One region of the Micromonospora sp. NPDC005553 genome, then DNA from elsewhere that is predicted to be linked to it. Evidence: riboswitches for the same ligand, from Rfam matches in the RefSeq annotation. Region 1 holds a riboswitch; each other region holds the start of a gene.
What was found. A riboswitch is a leader RNA that binds a small molecule or an ion and turns the genes downstream of it on or off. The one in region 1 is predicted to bind cobalamin.

Region 1 (7,581 bases):
CCCCGATCGGTGGTGTCCACAGCGCCTCGAACCGGTCACCGGTCGTCCTCACCCCCCGGGCCGCCGTGACGCCGTCCACCCGGAACGACACCGAGGTGATGCTGTGTCCGCCTCCCACGGTCGCGTTCGCCACCAGCGGGACGGTTCCCGGCGTGGTGTACACCGCGCCGGCGGTCGGGCTGAGCCAGGTAACGATCGCCGGCCAGTCAGCGACCGGCGGTGTGGTCGTCCGGGTCGGCGTCACGCTGGGCAGGACGCCGCCGGTGCACGTGACACCGTTGAGCGTGAACGACGCCGGTATGGGGTTGCTGCCCGACCAGGCGCCAACGAAACCGATGTTCGCGGAGCCATTGGTGCCCAGGGTCGCGTTCCAGCCCAGATTGGTCGCGCTGACCTGCTGGCCCGCCTGGGCCCAGGTGGCGCTCCAGGTTTGCGTGAGCCGCTGGTCAACTGCGGGGAACGCGAACCGCAGCGTCCACCCGTTGACTAGGTCACCCAAGTTGGTGACCGCGATGTCGGCGTGGAAGCCACCGGTCCACTGGCTGGTGACGACGTAGTTCACCCGACACCCGGCCGCCGCGTTCGCCGCACTGGCGTGTGAGATCGCGGCCATCATCGCGACCATGGCAACAGCGATGGCGGCCACAGCAGTCAGCGACTTCCGCATGGCACACCTCGCCGTAGATAGTTGAACGTCTATGAATATGTCGACTGTCCTGCTGCTCCGCCTTCCTGTCAAGGCACGAACGGCAGTCCTGCCGCCGGCAGGACAACGGACAGCCCGCCCATGGCTGATCGTCCCGGCAGAAACCCGAGCGCCGGGTACGCGACCCCACAATGTGGACCCGGCGAGTGGGCAGATCACCAGACCGACGGCCATCAGTCAGCCTGCGAGACACAGCGCGGGGGCGCCCTCTCGCAGCCAGGCGGGTCCATGCCGGTCCGAACCCAGAGCCAGCCACGCTGCTCCCAGCCTGCTCCCCACGTAAGCCGCACATACGGCGAAGCCCGTTACCGGCTACTCCGGCAAGGGGCTACTGACCTGCACGAACTGAGAGTGGGCGATGCTGGTGTCGAACCAGCGGCCTCTTCGGGGTGAAACAGGACGCCACACCCTCTTTGACCTGCGCAAACGTGGAGCCACAGAAAAGGGTGGGCACAGTTGAGTGACCTTCGATGCCGTTGGACGCAGTTCAAGACCGTTCAGAGCACCCTGTTGCTCCCAACCTGCTCCCCCGGACCGGGCTCGCGGTAGCCAGTGGCGTAGGCGACCACGATCGCGGGCACTGATCCGTTGACTTTCTGTCACTTCGGGTGGTGCTCATCGGCCCGGCGGTCATTGCAAATTCATGCTGTTTCTGTGCTTCGCTCAGTTGCTGCAGCTTCCGAAGCACCCCTCCCAGTTCATCGAACGAGGAGGCTGTCCCGAATCTCATGCCCAGCCGGCCCATGAGTCCCAGTGAGACTCTCAGGTAGCGCGCCGCGATGCTGTGTGGGCCGAGGCGCGACCTGACAGCGCCGATGTTGCTGAGGGCGAGCGCGATGTCGAATAAGCCTATTTCATCGTGACGGGGCTGGTCACGGCGGCGGGGTGGGGGCAGGGATCGACGTAGGGCGAGGCTCCCGGCAAGACACCCAGGATCCGATGCTCCAACCGGAAGCCTCGCTGTTGTCCTACCCTGCCGCGATTCCCCTGTCCGACCGCGCCCTCAATTGCCTCGCTGGCCTGATCCGCGACCACCGAACGCAGGTAGCGCCTGGCCGGCCGTTCAACAAGTTTGACCCGAGTACCACGCGTTGGATACGGCGTTGGCGCCGCCGATGTCCCACGTTCCCGGACCGATGCACCATGTCCAGTCGTCGCGGGGCCACGTCGCGTCGACGTAGATGAGCACATGGGTGTTCCCGCAGTGGTTGTACCAGGCCGTCACCGCGTCTTCGTAGTAGCCGCAGACCTGCGTGGCGAAGTCCTCGCTGCCGGGCTTGGCCTGCTCCGAAACCGCGGTGGTTTCGGGTTGGGACAGGCGGGAGCTGGCGCCCGGACTTGCCTGTGCCACGGTCCCGGACAGGGTGAGTGCGCCGAGGATCGCGGTCACTGCCGAGATCCGAAACGCCGTTCTGCACCACATTTTCACAATGGTCTCCTGTCAGCCGCCGCTGCGGCCTAGATGATGCTGCTGACTGCATGAAGTGATCGATGTACTTCCTCGCGCTCCTTCCATCGCGAAAACACGGATCGATGTAACACGCTCAAGTGAATCTTCTTCCGTAAGCCGGAATCAGATTCAATCCTGACTGAGCGGACTTCCTCAGATAAGAGTGCAGGCCACAGTCGGGTCTGTCGTTACTGGTAAGCGCACAAGTCTTTAGTCTGCGCGTACTCTCGCGCACTGCTCGCGGAACTGGCGTGGCGAAAGACCGTAGGCGCTGCGGAACGCCTGGCTGAAGTGCGCCGGGCTGGTGAACCCCCACTGGGCGGCGATCGCGTGGATCGGGCGCGCGCCTAGTTGGGGGTTGGCGAGGTCGCGTCGGCACTGCTCCAGGCGACGCTCTCGGACCCAGCCGGCAACCGTGCGCCCTTCCTCGTGGAACAGCTTGTGCAGGTATCGCAACGAGATGTGATGCACTGCGGCAATCGCGTCCGGTGTCAGGCGCGGATCGCCGAGATTCTCTCGGACGAAGGCGTGGATCTGAGCCATCAACGCTCGACGTCGGGTGTGGGAGGGCACCGCACTTTGGACGTCCAGCGCGTTGGCCAGTGCCGCTGTCAACACGTCAATGGTGAGGGTGGACAGCTGGGCGGCGTCCAACGGACTGAGTTCGTCCATGTGCCGGGCAAGGTGCAGCAGGAATTGTGAAGATAACGCGCCGATACCTTGGGCGCCAGGGATGCGAACTGCGCTCAGGCGCCGCAACTCCCAAGGGGGCAACGGCAGTAACAAGCGCGGGAAGCGCAGAAGCAGCAGCTGACTAACTGGCACATCCGGGCTGAATTCGGCCAGGTAGGGCCGGGAGGTGTCATACAGAATCAGATCCCCCACGCCGAAATCTGTGCGCTGGCCGTCTTGCGTGATCATGCCGCCACCGCGCACAAGGCAGCCCAGCTTGAACACCTCGGGATCGGCCTGCCGAATGAGCTTGGGAGTGCGGTGGACCGAGTGCGGCATCGTGGTCATTAATGTCGCCTGCACGGGACCGAACTCGCTGATTCCGACCTGAGCTCGAAATCCGGGCTCCCACTGCGATTCACAGCGTAAATCGTAGGGCACCCAGAGCTTCGAGTTCACCTCGCGCCAGAAGGCGAACCCGTCTTCAACCGGGACCTCGGTGGTGCTGACTACGTCCATGACTCACCTTCGCACTGTCGCTGCAGGGGTCAGATCACGATAGCCTGGCGTCGATATACCGGCGTTGCGAGTTAGGGCGCGGGTCAGGCATTGAGGGCTTTTCATCGTGATGGGCCTGGTCGCGATGGGTGGCGGGCAGCGTGTGTCGAGATAGGACGCGGCTCCCGGTAAGACAGCAGGCGACCAAGATCCGATGCCCCAACCGGGAGCCTCACTGTGCTGTCTCACCCGTCTACGGTCGCGCTGTCCGGCCGCACTCTGAACCACCTGGCCGACCTCATCCGCGCCGAACGCACCCGCCGCCGCGGCATCGAGCTCCCGCAACAACGCGGCGCACATAAGCATCCACACTCTGCGTGATCGAGACTTGACGTGGACGCCATCCGACCAGATCGACGGCGGGGCGGGTTCCTCAGACCGCGCCGGCGCCGCGACGGGCGCACCGCGCACGGGTCAGTCGTCTTCGGCACCGTCGAGCAGCGCGCGCCGCAGCGCCAGCCGGTGCTTGCGGCGGATCTCCGCCTCGCGGTACCGCCGCCGGTCACCGTCGGTCTCCGGTAGCAGCGGCGGCACCGTACGAGGCTGGCCGTCGTCGTCGATCGCGACCATGACCAGGTGAGCGGTGGCCACGTCGGTGGGCGGCACCGCCCGGTCCCACCGGTCGGCGGTCACCTTGACCGCCACCTCCATCGAGCTGCGACCGGCCCAGGTGATCCGGGCGTCGACGTGCACGACGTCGCCGACCCGCACCGCGCGCAGGAACGCGGTCTCGTCGATCGCGGCGGTGACCGCCGGCCCGTCGGAGTGGCGGGCGGCGACCACCCCGGCCACCGAGTCGATGAGGTTGAGGATCCGGCCGCCGTGGACCGTACCCATCAGGTTGGTGTGATGCTGGTCCATGATCTGCGACAGGGTCAGGTGCGACGCCGACGGCGCTCGGCCGGCGATCGTGGTGGTGTCGTGCACAGCGGTAGTCCGTCCCTCGGGAAACCACACCGCCGGAACACGGGCACACGCTGACGAGGACACACCGGCGCACACCGCCCGGCACGTCACCCGCTCAGCCCACCCGCGAGGCCGACGGCAGCGCACACGGTTGTGTACGCGGCGCGGGCAGGTCTTCGGACTCGCGGGCCTGACCGGCTCCACGCCGGTCCCCTACTGGCCGTCGCTTCCCAGGCCACTGGCCCAGTGCTGATGACGGCGGTCGTTCCCACTCACCGCTGCGGGGCAGCCCCGGATTCCCACCGGGTTCCCTCTTACGACGCCCAGCCGGTCACGACGGGGCGAACCAGCGCCACCGGGAGCATAGCTGGCCAGGGGCGACGGCCCCTCAGCCCGGCCGACCACCCGGGAGGTGTTCGGCTTTAGCCATGTGAGGAAAAAGTTCGTCACCTCTTGTAAAAAGTCTCAGCCCAGTGAGGATATTCAGATGCGTCGTCACCCTCAGAATCCTGGGCGGGTGGTCTCGGGCCTCCTCGCGCTCCTCCTCGCCTCGGCGGTCGCTCTCCTCGTGTCCGCCCAGCCCGCCGCAGCTCACGGGACCCTCGCCATGTCCACACCGGCGAGCGGCGCAACCGTGCGCGAGCCGTTGACGTCGGTGCAGCTGTTCTTCACCGAGAAGGCCGCTGCCAACGCGTTCTTCACGATCACCGCGCCGGGTGGCATCCGGGTCGACAATGGCTGGTCGTACGGGGAGCCGAAGCCGCTGGACAAGCCGGTGCGCGAGTACTTCCTGGTCAACGGCCAGTTCGAGCCACGCGAGTACACGACCGGGTTCCCCGCGACGGTGGCGGTCGCGCACCTGCCAGCCAAGGGCCAGTACTCGGTGAGCTACCTGTCGGTCGCCTCGGACGGGGACCCCGTACGCGGCACCTTGACCTTCCGCTACGACGGGCCGGTGACGGCGGCGCCCAAGGGGTGGAGCCCGCCGTCGACCCAGCCAGATCCGGCGCTGTTGGCCACCGCCGAGCAACACGGGTCGTCCGGGCAGGCGTCGGCGGTGCCGACAGTCGCGGCCGAGACGGCGGTTCCGCCGTCCGCGGCAGCGGCTGCGCCGACCGGATCGACTGACGAAAGCGGCCCCGGAGCGGTCGCGTGGGTCGGCCTGGCGGTGGTCGCGGTGGCGGCGGCGGCGGCCGGATTCGTCGTCTGGCGTCGGCGGACGACCCCCACCGGCAGACCCGCCGGCCGGGGCCGTACCGCGTCGGCGACATCCGCTCGACGCGGCGCCGGCACCCGTCCCGGGACCAGGACCGCCGGGACCAGGACCGCCGGCACCAGGATCGCCAGCGCCAAGGCCACCGGCGCCAAGGGCGCCGGTAGCAAGCCCGCCGCTGCCAGAACCGGCGGCGGCAGAGCGGTCGGTGGCAGGACCGACGCAGACAGGAGCCTCGCGGCGACCGGCAGCGGTACGCAGACCTCGGACGGTAAGCGGCGACCCAGCGCCGTGCCGGCCGCGCGTAAGGACACCGCCGTCGTCGTGGCTCGGACCGGCGTCGCTGTCGATCCAACTCCGACCGCTGAGGACGCGAAAGCCCCCGCCACGACGGACAGTCGACTGCCCGTCGACTCCGGGGCATCGCCCGACCCGGATTTCGCCACGGCGACGCCCGGGTCCCGGCTGAGCAACACCAGCCTGGCACTGTTCGTCGGTACCCTGGTGCTGGCCCTGCTCGGCGGGTTCGGGTTGGCGCGCATCAGCGGCAACGAGGGCCCGGCCGCCAACAACGCCCGGCAGCCGGCGGGCGGTCCGCCCGCCTCCGGCCCGGAAGGGTCCGCGGCCGACGGACACCAACACCCGGCGGGCACCGGGCCGCACACGCACCGGGGCGACGGCGGCACGGGCGAGACGCTGGCCACCGGGACGACCGTCAGCGCCGGCGGGTACACGCTGCAACCGCTGGAACGAACCCAACCCGCCGGGGTACGCGCCGACTACCGCTTCCGCATCGTCGGCACCGACCGGCAGCCGGCGACTCGCTTCGCGGTCGTCCACGACAAGCCGTTGCACATGATCGTCGTGGGCCGTGACCTGAGCGGCTACCAGCACCTGCACCCGACGATGGCACCCGACGGCACCTGGAGCGTCCCCATGACGCTGGCCCGACCCGGCGGCTACCGCGTCTACGCCGACTTCTCCGTCACCGCTGCCAACGGCACGCCGCTGCCGCTCGTGCTGGGCGTCGACCACACAGTGCCCGGTGCGCACACCCCGACCGCGCTGCCGCCGGCACAGGCGCAGGCGACGGCTGGTCCGTACACGGTGTCGATGACCGGCACCCCGACGGTGGGGGTGACGGCGCCGATCCACTTCCAGGTCGCCAGCGCCGACACGGCAACGCCCGCGCAGCTGGAGCGATACCTTGCCGCGTACGGGCACCTGGTGGTGGTTCGTGAGGGTGACCTCGGCTACGTGCACGTGCACCCCGAGCCGGAGCTGGTCGACGGGACTGTCAAGTTCTGGCTGACCGCGCCGAGTTCAGGCCGGTACCGGGCCTTCTTCGACTTCCAGGTCGCCGGCAAGGTGCACGCCGGGGAGTTCACGATCAACGTTCCCTGAGCCCGGAACTTTCTCCCTGCTGCGGCCGACCAACCTCCCAGCAGCAACCATCGGAGGAAGAACACATGCGCGCCACCAGCCCGAACGTTTCACGCCGCCGCTCGGCCGCGATCCTCGCCGCCGCGATCCTGACGGTGGGCGCCGCCGGGTGCGGATCGTCCGACTCTCCGTCGACCGCGCAGACGAGCCCGTCCGCGTCGGCCCCGGCCAACCCGGACGCTGGTGTGCTCGGCATTCGTGACCCGTGGGTGAAGGCGGCCGACAAGGGCATGACGGCGGCCTTCGGGACCCTGGTCAACGACGGCGACAGCGATGTCACGGTGACGGGCGCCACGAACCCCCTGTCACCGATGGAGCTGCACGAGATGACCATGAAGGACGGCAAGATGGTCATGCAGGCCAAGCAGGGTGGCGTCGTGATCAAGGCCAAGAGCACGCATGCGCTGGAGCCTGGCGGCGACCACCTCATGCTGATGAACCTCACCAAGCCCGTTCAGGCCGGCGACGAGTTGACCTTCACGCTGACCTTCGCCGACGGCAGGACCCAGCAGTTCAGCGCCGTGGCCAAGCCGTTCACCGGGGCGCAGGAGAGCTACGCCCCCGGGCACGGTCAGCCCATGCCCGGCGTGAGCGCCACGCCGGAGATGAGCATGAGCCCGTCATCGTGACGCA
Region 2 (7,581 bases), 640 kb from region 1:
TCCGGTTGAACACGTTGTTGGCCTGCCACCACTCGATGAGCGCACGGTCCATCCCGCCAAGGTCGATCTTGGTGGGCAGTGGCACGAATGGCGACTTCGACGGACCGTCCGGCACCGAGTTCTCCCTACACGTCACGTCCGCTCGCGGGGGCATCAGCTCACTGCCCACGCGGGGACGAAGCGCCGGGCGTATGGCCAGGACTCCGCGGTACCACCCCGCTTGCGCCTCGACGGTGCAGGCGCCGCTCAATTTCACGACGTGACGTGCCGCTACGTCCGGTTCTACTTGGGCGGTCGAACTGCCCGTTCTTCCGGAGGCTCCCCGGTGATGGCCGGATCGGTGCCGATGCCGCTCAGCATAGCTGGCCGTGCGCGGGGCCCGTGGCCGGAGCGCTAGCCGTGCAGCCAGATGCGGAGAGGGCCGGTGGTGGTGAAACCAGCGGAGAGCGCCGGCGCCAGTTCCGGGGTGCTCTCGTAGCCGACCAGCGGCGCGTCGGGCACTGTGGCACACACCGCGCGCCAGATGGCCCGGGAGGTGTCGACGCGGGCGAACAGGTTGGAGACGCCGTACGGGCCGTCGCCGCTGAGCACCGCTCCACCGGTGACCACACCCCGGTCGTCGTGTCGGGCGAGCACCCGTACGCGGGGGTCAGCCAGGAGCGCGGGGCGGAACAGATCCCCGCCGCCGTGGGCCGCCGCCCAGGCCGCCAACTCGTCGGGTGTGGTGACCGGGGCCAGCGGTGTGTCGACAGGTGGTGCCGACGGTGGCCGGTGGATCCACTGCGCGTCGAAGAGCACCCGGAACCCGTACCCGGACAGGTCGAGGTCGGCGAAGCTGTCCTTCACCGACGCGCCGGGCCCGGCGTCGATCCGGGCCAGCAGGGTCTCGGCGTCGACGCCCGGCCGTAGGGTGACCGCGTCCGGGTACCACTGCGGCGAAGGGTGGGGGACCCACCAGGCGTCGGCGTCGGTACGGCCGGCCAACCCCTGGCTGCCGCAGACGATGTCGCACCACTCGGCGTTGTTGCGGGCCGCCGCCGCTACCCGTTCGTCCTCCTGCACGTCAGGCAGCCTAGGTGGCCCGGTGCTGGCTCAGGGGGCGTAGACCAGGTCCATCGTGTCGGCGTGCCCGGACCAGCGCAGGTCGAGGCGCCAGCAGCCGGCCTCGGGCAGGTCGATGATCGACGGACCGGGGCCACCGGGAACCTCCCGGATCACCCGGGTGTCGGTGCCGTCCAACCTCGCGGTGATCTCCAGGGTCGCCGGCGCGGTCGGGTCGGGGGAGGTCGTGGCGGCGCGGGCCACCCACAGGATCTTGTTGTTCGACCCGTCTGTCCGGACCTGCCGCAGCGGGTGGGCGAACAGCACCGCCACGATGTCGCCCTTCGCGCCGAAGACGTGCGGAGCCCGCGCGCCCCCGCTGAACCCGGCGTCCGCCCAGTCCGGCAGCGACCCCGTCTCGACCCGCGCCGCGCAGGCGGTCGCGGTGCTCGCCGTGGTGGCCGCACCCGCCGTCGGCGCCGCCCCGCTGGTCGTGGTCGTGCACCCCGCCAGCAGGACCACCGAGGATGCCAGCATCAACCTGCCCCAGGAAACCATCTCGCTCCTTCCGGTACGCGTCGACGACTCGCCGCACCCTTCCGACACCGCCCAGGCCCGCCAGGTTCCTCGTGCTCGGCGGGGCCGAACGTCCTGGGCCGACGAATTCACTATCCGCTGGCGGCGCGCGGTGATAGACAACCGTGGTGCCGAACACTGTGGAGTTCCCCGAGGTCCTGCGGCTGATCGAAGGCCGCTCGGCGGCGTTCCGCGCCGCGATCGCGTCCGCCCCCGACCTTGACGTCCAGGTCCCGACCTGCCCCGACTGGACGCTGCGCGAACTGGCGCAGCACCTCGGCGACGGCCGCCGTCGCCAGGCCGTCATCGTCGCGGCGGGCCCGGGCGCCGAGCCCCCGACGAGGACGGACCCGAAGGGCGCCCCGACCGCGCCCCGCAACCGCGAGGCCCTCGACGCCTGGCTCGCCGAATCGACCGAGCTGATGCTCGACGCGATGCGCGAGGCCGGCCCGGACCGCGGCTGCTGGACCTGGTGGGGCCGCTCGCAGGCCCCGGAGACCAGCGGAGCCGTGGCCCGGCACCAGGTCCAGGAACTGGCCGTCCACACCTACGACGTGCAGCTCACCCAGGGGGCGGCGCAGCCGCTGCCGACGGACGTCGCGGTCGAGGGCGTCGATGAGTTCCTGACGACCGTCGCGGCGACGACCGTCCCCTGGCCGTTCGAGCCGGCGACCATCGACCTGCACACGACCGAGGGCCGCTCCTGGCGCCTGACCCTCGACGCCGACGGCGTCCGCTGCGACGACCTCGCCGCCGACGCCGAGCCGGGCGACATGGCGATGCGAGGCGCAGCGAGCAACATGGTCCTCTACTTCTACGATCGCGTCCCGCTCGACGGCCTGGAAGCCACCGGCGACACCAAGCCGATGGAGCAGCTAGCGGACTGGGACCCGAACGCGCACTAGCCCACAGAGCGCGCGACCTCGATCGCCTCGGCCTTGGTGAGGGCCCCCTCAAGCCGGTAGCTCACGTCGTTGTCCTGCCAGATCAGCGTCGAGGCGGCAAGTCGGGCGGTCTCTCTGCGGATCCCACCCGCCCGGTCCACGTAGGACACCGCGTGTGGGCCGTCGACCCAGACGGCGAAGTCGCCGTTCACCTGGACCCAGTTCGCGCCCGGCGGGGTGATCTCCTTGTGGAAGGCCAGGTCGAGGTGACCGTCGAACGCGTCGACGCGCAGCGCGCCTCCGTCGTAGAGCAGCGTCGCCACCCGGTACCGGCCAGTGGCGTCGGGGTCGGCGACCAGTACCTGTTCGGGCGGGCCCAGCTTCGCCGGCAGGCGGATCGGAAACCGCACCGCCCGCTGGGCCTCGGCCAGGGCGACGGTCCGCTGCCCGGGCAACGGCGACGCGGTGCCGCCGGGCAGCACCGGGGCGGGTGAGGTGGCGATGCTGACCCCGGCGAAGCGCAGCAGCCCCGTGACGGCGTCGGCGATCGCGGCACGCGTCGGCGGCAACAGCGCCACCAGCAGGGCGACGAACGCCACCGCGGCGAGCGACCGCCACCGCCGCCGCCGGGGCGCGGGTGTGCCCAGTCGTACGCGGACACGGGCGGTCACGTCGGGCGGATCAGGGGTGTCCAGCCAGGCGGACAGGTCGCGCAGTTCCCGTTCGAGGTCACCCATGCCGGACCTCCGCACTGTCGAGCAGGCCGCGCAGCTTCGCCAGCGCCCGGGACGTACGCGACTTCACTGTGCCCCGGGGCCAGCCCAGAGCCGACACCGTCTCCTCCTCGGTGAGGTCGAGGAAGAACCGGCAGACGATGACCTCGCGGTCCCGTGTTGGCAGTTGCCGCAGCGCCTGCACCAGCGACCTCCGGCGCTCCCCGGCGAGGACCGCGGCGACCGCGTCGTCCTCGGCGATCTCAGACCTCGGGTCCGCTGCCGCCGCCCGCAGGACGAGCCCGTCGCGCCGGCCACGGGAGCGGTGCAGGTTGCGGGTCTCGTTCGCGACGATCGCGAGCAGCCACGACCGGAAGGACGCGTCACCCCGGTAACGGGACAGCTTCCGGTGCGCCTTCACAAACGCCTCCTGGATGACGTCCTCGGAGTCCGAGCCCGCGCCGAGCAGCACCGCGGTCCGGTACGCGGACGCGGTGTGCCGGGTGACCAGGAGGTCGTACGCCTCCAGGTCACCTGCCCGAGCGCGGGTGACGAGCGTCTCGTCGTCCAGGGGAGCCTCCGTTCGGATCACACTCATGACACCGCCCACCCGCTGCGGGTTCCACCCGGCGTGGGTCAGGTTGCTCCCATCCGCCGTGCAGCGTATTGCCAGGAATCGGTGCTCCACTGGAGGGACGTCGAGGAGAGGGGCTGGTCATGAGCTGGTTCAGTCGCCGGTCACGGGGTGCCGAGGCGACCCCGACGAAGCTGGACCGGGAGGCGACCCGCGACGACCTCGCGGCGCTGGAGGCGTTCGTGGCCACCCGGCACGGGGTGGAGTTCTACCTGGAGCCGGAGACCACGGCGACGGACACCACGGTGGTGGCGATCGCCCACGACGGCGAGTGGATCCGCCGCCGTACCGGAACGCCCCGTGCGGCCGGGGCCATCGCCCGCAAGCACGCGGTGCCGCTGTACGAGGCGGCGCGCACCGGCTACCCGGAACGGATGCGGACCTGGAGCCGGGCCCACCCGGAACGGCACGCCCGCTGAGGCGCAGCCCGGACGCTCGTGGCCGGGGCTTCATCGTTCTGAAGATGAACGGTGTGCCGGCCTGAGGCGCCCGCACTCGGTGCTGGAAGGGCGTTGCCGGCTGGATCAGGCGCCTTCGACGGCTGAGCGGGCCTGCTCGAACGTCATCGGGTCGGCGTGGCTGGAGACGTACCAGTGGTAGGTGCTGTCGAGCAGTCGTCGGACCAGGTCGACGTCGAGGCCGTCCTCCGGTCGGCGCAGGTGCGCCGGCGGCGGGTAGAAGCAGTCGCCCAGCAGCATCACCCCCGAGTCGGGCACCAGCACCACTGCCGAATCCGGTGCGTGCCCGCCCCCGACGTGGCGTAGCCGAACCCCGACCGGCAGCTCGTCCACGTCGGCGAAGGTCCGGGTCGGCGGCAGGATGGCGAAGTCTTCCCAGGACGGCATCGCGCGTGCGCGGGCCTGGAAGCTCGGGCGCAGGCGGGGATCGGCGAGTACCTGCTCTTGCAGGTAGCGGTGGCTCCACGGTCGGGCGGCCTCGGCGCGCAGCAGCGACACGGCCGTCTCGTGCCCGACGATTTCCACGCCGGGCCAGGCGCAGGCGCCCCACACGTGGTCCCAGTGATGGTGGGTGTAGACCAGCCAACGCGGCTCCGGGAGCCCGGCGGCGGCCAGCGCGCCCTGGATCTCGCGGGCGTGCGCGGGGCTCTGCCCGGCGTCGATCATCACACTGCCGCGTTCGTCGGCGACGACGGCGACGCCGGCCTGGACCGCCTCCGGGTCGGGATCGCCCGGACAGAGCCAGACCCGGCCCGCCAGGTGGTGGAACTGCGGGGCGACCATGGTGATCGACCTCCGAGATTGATCGCGGACACTGGTGTGGCGTTCGCCGATCCTAGGTGAGGGTTTCGGCCGGCACCGCCCTGCCGGATGATCGGCGCAGGTGAGAGCTGGTTCGGCCATCCTTTGCTCTGCTTACCTATAGACGCCGGTCACCCTCCGTGCCCGGTGCGTATAGGTAAGCAGAGCAAAGGATGTCGCACATTGATCTGGGGCATTACGCCGCGCGGAGTCGCGCCTGCACCAATCGCTGAAGCTCGATGAATGCCGTCGGCCTGGCGGGGCCGGGCCGGCGTTGACCGGCGGCGCGGCGGTGTGGCAGCATTCGCGGCCTGACGGCAGTGAAGGAAGTCGGTGCGAATCCGACGCGGTCCCGCCACTGTCACCGGGGAGCGATCCCCCCTCGTGAGTCACGGCCGTGTGTCTGCGGTTGGAAGGCCGGGGGAGAGCGTCGATCCGGAAGCCAGGATACTTCGGCCGTCGGGACGTACCCCAGGGCGTGGACACCCGAGGAGGACCCGATGACGCACGGCGTCTCATTCATCGACGACTATCGTCGTCTCGCACTGCAGGCAGTGCATTGCAAGGACACCGGACACCGGCCACCGGCACCGCTGAGCTGATCGCCCGGCGCTGACCGGCCCCGACCCATGCGTCGGTGCGCCGTTCGCCCGGGCCGTCGTACCGGCTGACGCCGTACCCACCCGCTTCGTCCAGGTCGCCCTCGTGAGGGCCCAGGGCGTCACTCTCCGGAGCCTGCCGTGCGCATCCTGCTGCTGTCCACCGCCGACACCGACCTGCTTGCCGCCCGCGCCAGCGGCGCCGACTACCGGTTGGCCAACCCGGCCCGAGTCGCCGCCGAGGAGGTGCCCGCCCTGCTCGACGGGGTCGCCCTCGTCGTCGTACGCCTGCTCGGCGGGCGGCAGGCGTGGCCGGACGGCCTCGCCGCGGTGCTCGCCACCGGCGTGCCGACTGTCGTGCTCGGCGGTGAGGCGCTGCCCGACGCGGAGCTGATGGCCATCTCCACAGTGCCGTCCGGGGTCGTCACCCAGTCGCTGGCGTACCTCGTGGAGGGCGGCCCGGACAACCTCGGACAGTTGGCCCGGTTCCTCTCCGACACGGTGCTGCTCACCGGCCAGGGGTTCGCCGCACCCGCGCCCACCCCGGCGTACGGCGTGCACGGCGACCACGCCGCCGACCCGGATCGGCCCACAGTGGGAATCGTCTTCTACCGGGCGCACGCCCTCGCCGGCAACACCGGATTCGTCGACGTGCTCGCTGACGCGGTCCGCCAGGCCGGCGGCAACCCCCTGCCGATCTTCTGCGGCTCGCTGCGCGGGTTGACAGCGGGCGCCGGACCACTCGGGCTCTTCGCCCGCTGTGACGCTCTGCTGGTCACGGTGCTCGCGGCCGGCGGCGCGGTCGCCGCCGACGCCTCCGGTGGCGGCGACGAGGACGCCTGGGACGTCGGCGCCCTGGCGGCCCTGGACGTGCCGGTCATCCAGGCGCTCTGCCTCACCAGCACCCGCGCGCAGTGGGCCGACAGCGACGCCGGCCTGTCCCCGTTGGACGCCGCCATGCAGGTGGCCATCCCCGAGTTCGACGGCCGGATCGTCACAGTGCCGTTCTCGTTCAAGCAGATCGACGCCGACGGGCTCTCGGTCTACACCGCCGATCCCGAGCGGGCCGCGAGGGTCGCCGGGATCGCGGTACGCCACGCCCGGCTGCGGTACGTGCCGCACGCCGACAAGCGCATCGCCGTGGTGCTCAGCTCGTACCCCACCAAGCACTCCCGGGTCGGCAACGCCGTCGGGTTGGACACCCCGGCGTCGGCGGTCCGGCTGTTCGCCGCGTTGGCCGAGGCCGGCTACGACCTGGGTGACGCGCCGCCGCCCGACGACGGTGACGCGCTGATCCACGCGCTGATCGCCGCCGGTGGTCACGACGTGGAGTGGCTCACCCCGGAGCAGTTGGCCGCGGCCGAGGCCCGGATACCGGGGCCGACGTACCAGCGGTGGTTCGACCAGGTGCCGGCCGAGCTGCGCGAGCGGATGCGGGAGCACTGGGGTGAGCCGCCGGGCGAGCTGTACACCGAGGGCGGGGACATCGTGCTCGCCGGGCTGCGCTTCGGCAACGTGGTGCTGCTGATCCAGCCGCCCCGGGGCTTCGGGGAGAACCCGATCGCCATCTACCACGACCCGGACCTGCCGCCGAGTCACCACTACCTGGCCGCGTACCGCTGGCTGACCGCGCCGGTCGCGGACGGCGGCTTCGGCGCGGACGCCGTGGTGCACCTGGGCAAGCACGGCACCCTGGAGTGGCTGCCCGGCAAAGGCCTCGGCCTGGCCGCCGACTGTGCGCCCGACGCGGTCCTCGGCGACCTGCCGCTGGTGTACCCGTTCATCGTCAACGACCCCGGCGAGGGCACCCAGGCCAAGCGGCGGGCGCACGCAGTGGTCGTCGACCACCTGGTCCCGCCGATGGCCCGCGCCGAG
Region 3 (7,581 bases), on a different contig from region 1:
AGGTCGGTCAGCGCGCCCTGTTCCAACAGGGTGTACCGGCCGGCGCACATCACCACGTCCACGTCGGTCTCCGCCACGAAGCGGGCCAGCATCGCCGACTGGTTCATTCCCGCCCCGACGGCACCGATCACGCCCTGCTCCCGCAGCTCCACCAGGGCCGGGATCGCCTCGTTGGCGGCCTGCTGCCAGTGCTCGTCGGGGTCATGCAGATACACCACGTCGATCCGGTCCAGGCCGGTGCGCCGAAGGCTCGCCTCCAGCGAACGGCGGACGCCGTCGCGGCTGAAGTCCCAGACCCGGCGGTGATCGGCGGGAACGTCGAACCCCTCCGGATCCCGCTGGTGCGCCGTCTCCGGTGACGGCACGAGCAGCCGGCCGACCTTCGTCGACACCACGTACTCGCCGCGGGGGCGGGAGCGCAGGGCCGCGCCCAGGCGTCGTTCGGACAGGCCCAGCCCGTAGTGCGGTGCGGTGTCGAAGTATCGGATGCCGCCTGCCCACGCGGTGTCCACGGCGGCGGCGAACTGCTCGTCGGACGTCGCCCGGTAGAGATTGCCGCCCTGGGAGGCGCCGAAGCCCAGTGGGCTCAGCCGCAGCGGCGGTGCAGCGCCGCCGCGGCTCGTCGGACCCGCGGGACCGCGGGCGCCTCCCTGGACGGCGGCCCTCACCGCTCGTCCCGACCCACGCTGGTGCTGCCGGTCATCGCGGCGACCAGATCGTCGGTGGTGGCCTCGTCGGCGCGGAGCTGGGCCGCGCGCCGGCCGAGGCGCAGCACCTCGACGCGGTCGGCGATCTCGAGGACCTGCGGCATGTTGTGGCTCACCAGCACCACCGACATGCCGGCGTCGCGGGCCCGCCGGACGACGTCGAGCACCCGCCCGGTCTGGACCACACCCAGGGCCGCGGTGGGCTCGTCGAGGATGACCACGTTGGTCGCCCAGATGATGGCCCGGGCCACCGCCACGCACTGCCGCTGCCCACCGGACAGCATCGCGATGGGGGTGGTGACCCGGGGGATCCGTACGCCCAGTTCGTCCAGGGCGGCGGCGGCGCCGTGGCGCATGGCGCGCTTGTCCAGCAGCCCGAGCCGGCCGAGTGGTCCAGAGCGAAGGATCTCCCGGCCGAGATACAGGTTGGCGGCGACGCTGAGGTCGTCGGCGACGGCGAGGTCCTGGTAGACGGTCTCCACCCCTGCCCGCCGGGCGTCGACGGGGGTGGAGAACTGGACCGGACGGCCGCCGACCCGGATCTCGCCCTCGTCCGGCGGGTGCACACCGGACAGGGTCTTGATCAGGGTGCTCTTGCCGGCGCCGTTGTCGCCGATCAGCGCGACGACCTCACCGCGGCGGACCGTGAAGTCGGCGCCGCGCAACGCCTCGACGTGCCCGAACCGCTTGACGATGCCGCGGGCTTCGAGGACCGGCGGCTCCGCGTCGGTGGGTTGCTGGTCGCTGGTCGTGGTGGCCGTGGGGTTCACACCCATCACTGCACCGGCGGGTTGGCGCAGCTGGGCTCGAGCACCGCCTTGATCTCCGCCGAGTCGATGTTCTCCTTGGTGACGAAGGTGACGCCGGTGTCGGCCGACGCCAGCGGCGCCTTGTCCCGAAGGTGCTTGACCATCTTGTCGACGCCGAAGTAGCCCATCTTGAACGGGTTCTGCACGACCAGCGCCGAGATCTGGCCGTTGCGTACCCCGGCGATCTCGTCCGGGGCGGCGTCCCACCCGATGATGACCACCTTGCCGGACTTGCCGGCGGCCTGGATGGCCTGCGCGGCACCGAGCACGCTCGGCTCGTTGGCCGCGAAGACACCCTTCAGGTTGGGGTTGGCGGTGAGGATGTTCTCGGTGACCCGTCGGGCCTCGTTGACGTCGCTCTTGCTCGGCTGTTGGCCGACCAGCTTCAGGTTGGGGTACTGGGCGAGGCCGGCCTTGAAGCCGTCGACCCGCTCGGTGTTGGTCTGCGATCCGGGCTGGAACTCGACGAGCGCCACCTCGTGGTTGCCGGGGCCGAGTTCGGTGGCGAGCAGCTTGGCCGCCTCGGTCGCCGACGCACGGTTGTCGGTGGCGAAGAGGGGCACGTTCGACGGCTGCGGGCTGGTGCCAGAGTCGATCATGGCGACCGGGATGTTGGCGCTGAGCGCCTTGTCGGTCGCCGGTGCCAGCGCGCTGGAGTCGGTCGCTGCGTAGACGATGCCGTCGACCTTCTTGGTGACGAAGTTCTGGATCAGGTTGACCTGGCCCTCGACGTCGGTCTCGGCGGTCACCCCGTCCCACTGGACGGTGACGTCCCCCGCGCGCTGCGCGGCGCACTCGGCGCCCGCCTTGACGGTGTTCCAGTAGTCGGCGCCGACCGCCTTGGGTACGACGGCGAGCTTCAACGGGCCGCTCGCGTCCTTGGTCGCGCTGTCGCCGCCGCCGTCACGGACCTCGACGCCGCCGCAGGCGCTGATCAGGGCGGTCGCCGCGGCCGCGGCCAGGATCGCCTGCACGCGCAGGAGTCGTCCTCGCGTCCGCCGGCTGGTGGTGGTGTGTGCCATGGTGTGTGTCCTTCCTCGTTCGGACTCTCGGAATGGCATGTCAACCCCGTGATTCCAGCCGCCGGCGGCGGTACTGGTCGAAGTAGACGGCGGCCCAGATGATCACGCCGACGATCACCTGCTGGTAGTGGATGCTGATGTCGAGCAGGACGGCGCCGTTGCGGACCAGGGCGATGAGGAACGCGCCGATGATGGTCCCGACGATCCGGCCCTGCCCGCCGAACAGGCTGGCTCCGCCGATGACGGCGGCGGCGATGACGTCGAGTTCCAGTGAGATCCCGTAGTTGGGCTGGCCGGAGTTGACCCGGGAGGCGGCGATCATGCCGCCCAGCCCGACCAGCACGCCGGCCAGCACGTACACCCCGGTCAGGTGCCGCCCGACCCGGATACCGGAGCGGCGGGCCGCCTCCAAATTGGAGCCCATGGCGTAGGTGTACTGACCGAAGCGGGTCTGGGAGAGCAGGAAGGCGACCCCGACGGCGACCAGGACGGTGATCACCACGGCGAACGGAATGCCGAGGATCTGCCCGTTGCCGAGCAGTTGGAAGGACCGGGGAAGACCGTAGACGCCGACCGCGCCGGTGATGATGAAGACCAGGCCTCGGCCCACGGACATGGTCCCCAACGTCGCGATGAACGGCGGAATCCGGGCCACCGTCACCAGCAGCCCGTTCAACAGCCCGGCCAGCGCGCCCACGCCGATCGCGACCGCCGTCGCCGCCCAGAGCGAGAAGCCGAGGTCGCGCACGACCATCGCGCCCAACACGCCGGCGAGCGCGGCGACCGACCCCACGGACAGGTCGATGCCCTTCGTGATGATGACCATCGTCTGGGCGGTGGCGATGATGGCGATCACCGCCGTCTGGGCCCCGATGTTGAAGAGGTTGTCCGCAGTCAGGAAGTAGGGACTCGCGAAGGTCAAGGCGATGAACAGGACGACCAACGCGGTCGCGGCGGTGAACTCGGAGACGGCGTGGGAGATCCGTTCCCGGAACCAGTCGCTGAGTTCGCCGCGCTGTGTGCCGGCGGTTGCCTCGGCGCTACTCATCGTCGGACCTGACCTCCTCAAGCGTGGCGCCGGCGTCCGACGGGGACCCGCCGACGAGCCGAACGTCTGTGAGCGACCGACCCCGCTCGGCCGGCGGTGCGGCGAGGTGCCCGCACAACCTTGGAGATAGGTCGGATGTTTCCCGCGATCAGGCGTTACCTTGCCACGCATTCACGTATGTTGCCAAGGTCTTGCGGGCATGTTTTGCCATCGTTACCTGTGCCATCGAAGCCATACGTCCGACCAAATCGACACCGACTGCCACCGCCAGCATGTTATCGATAACATGCTATGTCCCCAGGCCGAAAGGCGCTGCAGTCTCAGGACGGGGCCAACTGGTAGACACGGCCGGCGGTCCGGCGCCAGATCGCGGCCCGCTCGTCGTCGGACAGCGGGTCCAGCAGGTCACCGAGGACGGCGACCCAGCGGGTGTACGAAGTGGCGAGCAGGCACACCGGCCAGTCCGAGCCGAACATCAGCCGATCCGGCCCGAACACGTCGAGGGCGTGCTCGACCGCGGGCCGCAGGTCGGCCGCGGTCCAGGACCCACCGTCCACTTCGGTCACCAGGCCGGAGAGCTTCGCCGTGGTGTTGGACTCGGCCGCGAGCGCCCGCAGGTCGCGCTGCCAGTCGCCGAGATCGGCGCGTCCGAGCGGGGGCTTGCCGAGGTGGTCCAGGACGAACCGCACCTGGGGCAGGTCGCGGACGAGCCGGACGGCCGCCGGCAGCTGACGGTGGCGCACCAGGAGGTCGAAGGCGAGACCCGCGGCACCGACCGCGGCGATGCCGCGCCGCACCTCGGGGCGATCGAGATAGGTCGGGTCGGGTTCGGACTGGACCAGGTGCCGGATCCCGACCAGCCGTTCGCCGCCGCGCGCCCCGCGTAGTCGGGCGAGGCGACGGTCGACATCGGCCGCGGTGAGGTCGACCCAGCCGACGACCCCGGCGACGAGCGGGTCGTCGGCCGCGATGCCGAGCAACTCGGGCGTCTCCGACCGAACGGCGACGGACTGGACGACCACGGTCTGGGTGACCCCGGCGGCCCGGGTCGCCGGGGCGAGCTCGACCGGTGTGAAGTCGTCGTCGATCGCGGCCATGGTGTGCGGATCGATCCAGGGCTGTGGGTGCCGCGCCCGGACCCAGAGGTGATGGTGCGCGTCGACGATGCCCGCTCGTCGCGCGACCTCGCCGGTCGTCACCGGACCCGTCCCTGGCGCGTTCTCGTCCACAGCACACCCCGCCCCGCCGCTGATCGAACCCTCCGGGTCAACCCGGAGCCACGGAGCCGATCTGGCAGATTGACCATGTTAGCGGTAACAGCCTGTTGTCGAGTCCCGAACGCGCACCACGACCGGCCTCCGGCAGTGTCGCCTTTTGGTCTGACGAATCCACCCGGCACCTGCGGCTGGTCCGCCTCGTCGACGCGCCGGTGCACTGACGCGTCCGGGGCACGGGTCCGGGTTGACCGCCTGAGGCGGCACCGATACCGTCGACGCACTATCTGCGGCGACGCGAGGGAAGCCGGTGTGAATCCGGCGCGGTCGCGCCACTGTGAGCGGTTCCCCAATCACCATCGGGGTCCGCGAGCCAGGACGCTCGGTCGTCCGCAGCCTTGCGATGGGGACGCGTCATCCCTGGGGAGGTTCGTGTATTCATGTCTAGCTCCGCTACCAGCCAGCCGGTGGTGCACCCCGCTGGCAGTGCCCGTCTCTTGTGGACTGCTCTGGCGACCGTTGCCGCGCTCGCCCTGCTGACGTATCTCGTCGCCTTCGACCAGGGGGCGGTGTCGCGCAGTGGGATGTACCTGCACGAGCTGATGCACGACGGCCGGCACCTGCTGGGCGTCCCGTGCCACTGACCACCACCAGCACTCCCCCGTTCCTCGCCGTCCTCGTCCGCGGGCTGCTGGCCGGCCTGCTCGCCGGCCTGCTCGCCGGGGCGTTCGCGTACGTCGCCGGCGAACCGCACGTCGAGGCGGCCATCGCCATCGAGGAGGCGGCGACGCACGCCGAGCCTGCCGTTGGTGCGCACGATCACGAGGACGCCCTGGTCAGCCGGACGGGTCAGCGGGGCGGCCTCTTCCTGGCCACCGCCCTGTTCGGGGCCGCGATGGGTGGCCTGCTGGCCACGGCGTACGTCCTGCTGGCCCGGCGGCGGCGCGGCGACGACGACGGGCGGTGGGGTCTGCTGCTGGCCGGCGCGGCGCTGGTCGGTGCGGTGATCGTGCCGTTCCTCAAGTACCCGGCGAACCCACCGGCGGTCGGCGACCCGGCCACCATCAACCAACGGACCGTCACCTACCTGTTGATGGTGGTGCTCGGGCTGGTGGCCGTGTGGGCCGGCTCGCTGGGCTACCGGTCGGTCGGTGCCCACGCGCCGACGTGGCTTCGCGCCGCCGCGGCCGTGGGCGGCTTTCTCCTGGTCACGGCAGTGTCGTACGTGGTGATGCCGTCCTTCCAGGAGGTTCCGGCGGACTTCCCGGCGACCCTGTTGTGGAGTTTCCGGTTGGCCTCGCTCGGCACCCAGGTCGTGCTCTGGACCGGCATCGGCCTGCTGTTCGCGGCCCTGATGCACCACGAGCGGCGTCGCCGGGCCGGCACCGCGCTGCCGAGCACGTGACCGGCACCAGCCTTCGGCTGGTCGCCCACGCTCACACCGCCGCGCTGCGCCGGGCCCGCTTCGGCGGTGCCGGCGACGGCCTGGACGAGGGTGGCCTGCGTGCCGCGCTCGCCCAGGCCCACGCGGGTGCGGACCGGCGTTGGCCCCTCGGGGAGAACGCCACCTGCCTGTCCAGCCCCGCGGTGGCCGCCCGACAGACCGCCAACGCCTTCGGCCTGCTGCCGACGGTCGAGACCGCGTTGGCCGACTGTGACTACGGGGACTGGTCCGGGCGGTCGCTTGAGGAGGTCGCTGAATCGCAGCCGCAGGCACTGCACGACTGGTTGTCCGCCCCGGACTGCGCGCCGCACGGCGGTGAGTCCGTCACGGCGGTGCGGGATCGGGTCGGCAGCTGGCTGGACGCGCAGCACCGGGCCGGTGGACGAGTCATCGCGGTCACCCACCCACTGGTGATCCGGGTCGCGGTGGTGCACGCCCTCGGCCTTCCGATGGCGACGTACCGGCAGGTGGACGTCGAGCCGTTGGCTGTCGTCCGGCTCACCAGCCAGGGTGCGCGCTGGCACCTTCGACTGGGCGGATAGCGAGCAGGTCGAGGTCACACCGAACGGCGTAGGCCGTGCCCACTCCTGGTGGGCACGGCCTGCGCCTGTGCGCCGCTTGCTCAGTGCTGCCGAATGGGCAGGTGCAGCTCGACCGGCTCGGGCGGGAGGTCGTCGACACCGGCGGCGACGGCCTGCTCGTGGCGGCGGCGCGCTGAGGGCAGGGCGAGTGCCGCGAAGACGGCCAGGACCGCGACGCCCGCGCACACCCAGAAGCCGGCGGTGAACGCCGTGTCGGTGGGCAGCCCCTGTGGAGTGCTGTTCGAGGTGATGACGGCCGCCACGACCGCCGCGCCGATGCTGCTGCCGATGGTGCGGGCGATGGTGTTGACGCCGCTCGCCTCGCCGGTCTGCCCGGCCGGGACGCTCTCGATGATGGCGTTGGACATCGCCGCGAACGCCAGGCCGATGCCGGCGCCGGTGAGCACCCCGGAGAGCAGCACCTGCCAGGTCGCGCCGTGCCCGAGCGCCGGCAGCGCGAACGCGACGACGACCGCGACCGTGCCGAGGAACATCGGCACCTTGGGGCCGAAGCGACGGTCCAGCAGACCCGCGAGGGGGCCGAAGACCACCATCATCAGGACGGTGGGCAGCAGGAAGAGGCCCGCCTGGGACACCGTCTTGCCGAACCCGTACCCGGTGGCCGCGGGGAGTTGCAGCAGGGTCGGTACCAGCACGAACGTCCCGAACATCGCGAAACCGAGGATCAGGGCGACGAGGTCGGTGGCCCAGACACCGCGGATGCGCATCAGGCGCATGTCGATGAGGGGCTCGCGT

Region 2: it holds a riboswitch for cobalamin, as region 1 does, so the genes downstream of both, cobN (cobaltochelatase subunit CobN) here and ACFYPG_RS03905 (acyl-CoA thioesterase) in region 1, are expected to answer to the same signal.
Region 3: it holds a riboswitch for cobalamin, as region 1 does, so the genes downstream of both, ACFYPG_RS22680 (CbtB-domain containing protein) here and ACFYPG_RS03905 (acyl-CoA thioesterase) in region 1, are expected to answer to the same signal.

Annotation. Positions count from the first base shown of each region.
Region 1 covers NZ_JBIAJD010000001.1:842,877-850,457, forward strand. The annotation lists gene ACFYPG_RS03885 (cellulose binding domain-containing protein) at 1-667, opposite strand, end outside; partial or broken gene ACFYPG_RS03890 (IS5/IS1182 family transposase) at 1,667-1,765, shown strand; gene ACFYPG_RS03895 (DUF6355 family natural product biosynthesis protein) at 1,770-2,096, opposite strand; gene ACFYPG_RS03900 (helix-turn-helix domain-containing protein) at 2,367-3,347, opposite strand; gene ACFYPG_RS03905 (acyl-CoA thioesterase) at 3,801-4,247, opposite strand; cobalamin riboswitch at 4,442-4,658, opposite strand; gene ACFYPG_RS03910 (copper resistance protein CopC) at 4,780-6,909, shown strand; gene ACFYPG_RS03915 (copper chaperone PCu(A)C) at 6,975-7,577, shown strand.
Region 2 covers NZ_JBIAJD010000001.1:199,355-206,935, reverse strand. The annotation lists gene ileS (isoleucine--tRNA ligase) at 1-115, opposite strand, end outside; gene ACFYPG_RS01075 (hypothetical protein) at 394-1,062, opposite strand; gene ACFYPG_RS01070 (hypothetical protein) at 1,093-1,599, opposite strand; gene ACFYPG_RS01065 (maleylpyruvate isomerase family mycothiol-dependent enzyme) at 1,746-2,522, shown strand; gene ACFYPG_RS01060 (hypothetical protein) at 2,519-3,238, opposite strand; gene ACFYPG_RS01055 (RNA polymerase sigma factor) at 3,231-3,812, opposite strand; gene ACFYPG_RS01050 (hypothetical protein) at 3,932-4,267, shown strand; gene ACFYPG_RS01045 (MBL fold metallo-hydrolase) at 4,373-5,089, opposite strand; cobalamin riboswitch at 5,431-5,560, shown strand; gene cobN (cobaltochelatase subunit CobN) at 5,848-7,581, shown strand, end outside.
Region 3 covers NZ_JBIAJD010000005.1:384,390-391,970, forward strand. The annotation lists gene ACFYPG_RS22655 (aldo/keto reductase) at 1-668, opposite strand, end outside; gene ACFYPG_RS22660 (ATP-binding cassette domain-containing protein) at 665-1,483, opposite strand; gene ACFYPG_RS22665 (ABC transporter substrate-binding protein) at 1,483-2,538, opposite strand; gene ACFYPG_RS22670 (ABC transporter permease) at 2,579-3,586, opposite strand; gene ACFYPG_RS22675 (amidohydrolase family protein) at 3,907-4,785, opposite strand; cobalamin riboswitch at 5,051-5,206, shown strand; gene ACFYPG_RS22680 (CbtB-domain containing protein) at 5,241-5,444, shown strand; gene ACFYPG_RS22685 (CbtA family protein) at 5,435-6,205, shown strand; gene ACFYPG_RS22690 (histidine phosphatase family protein) at 6,202-6,786, shown strand; gene ACFYPG_RS22695 (MFS transporter) at 6,867-7,581, opposite strand, start outside.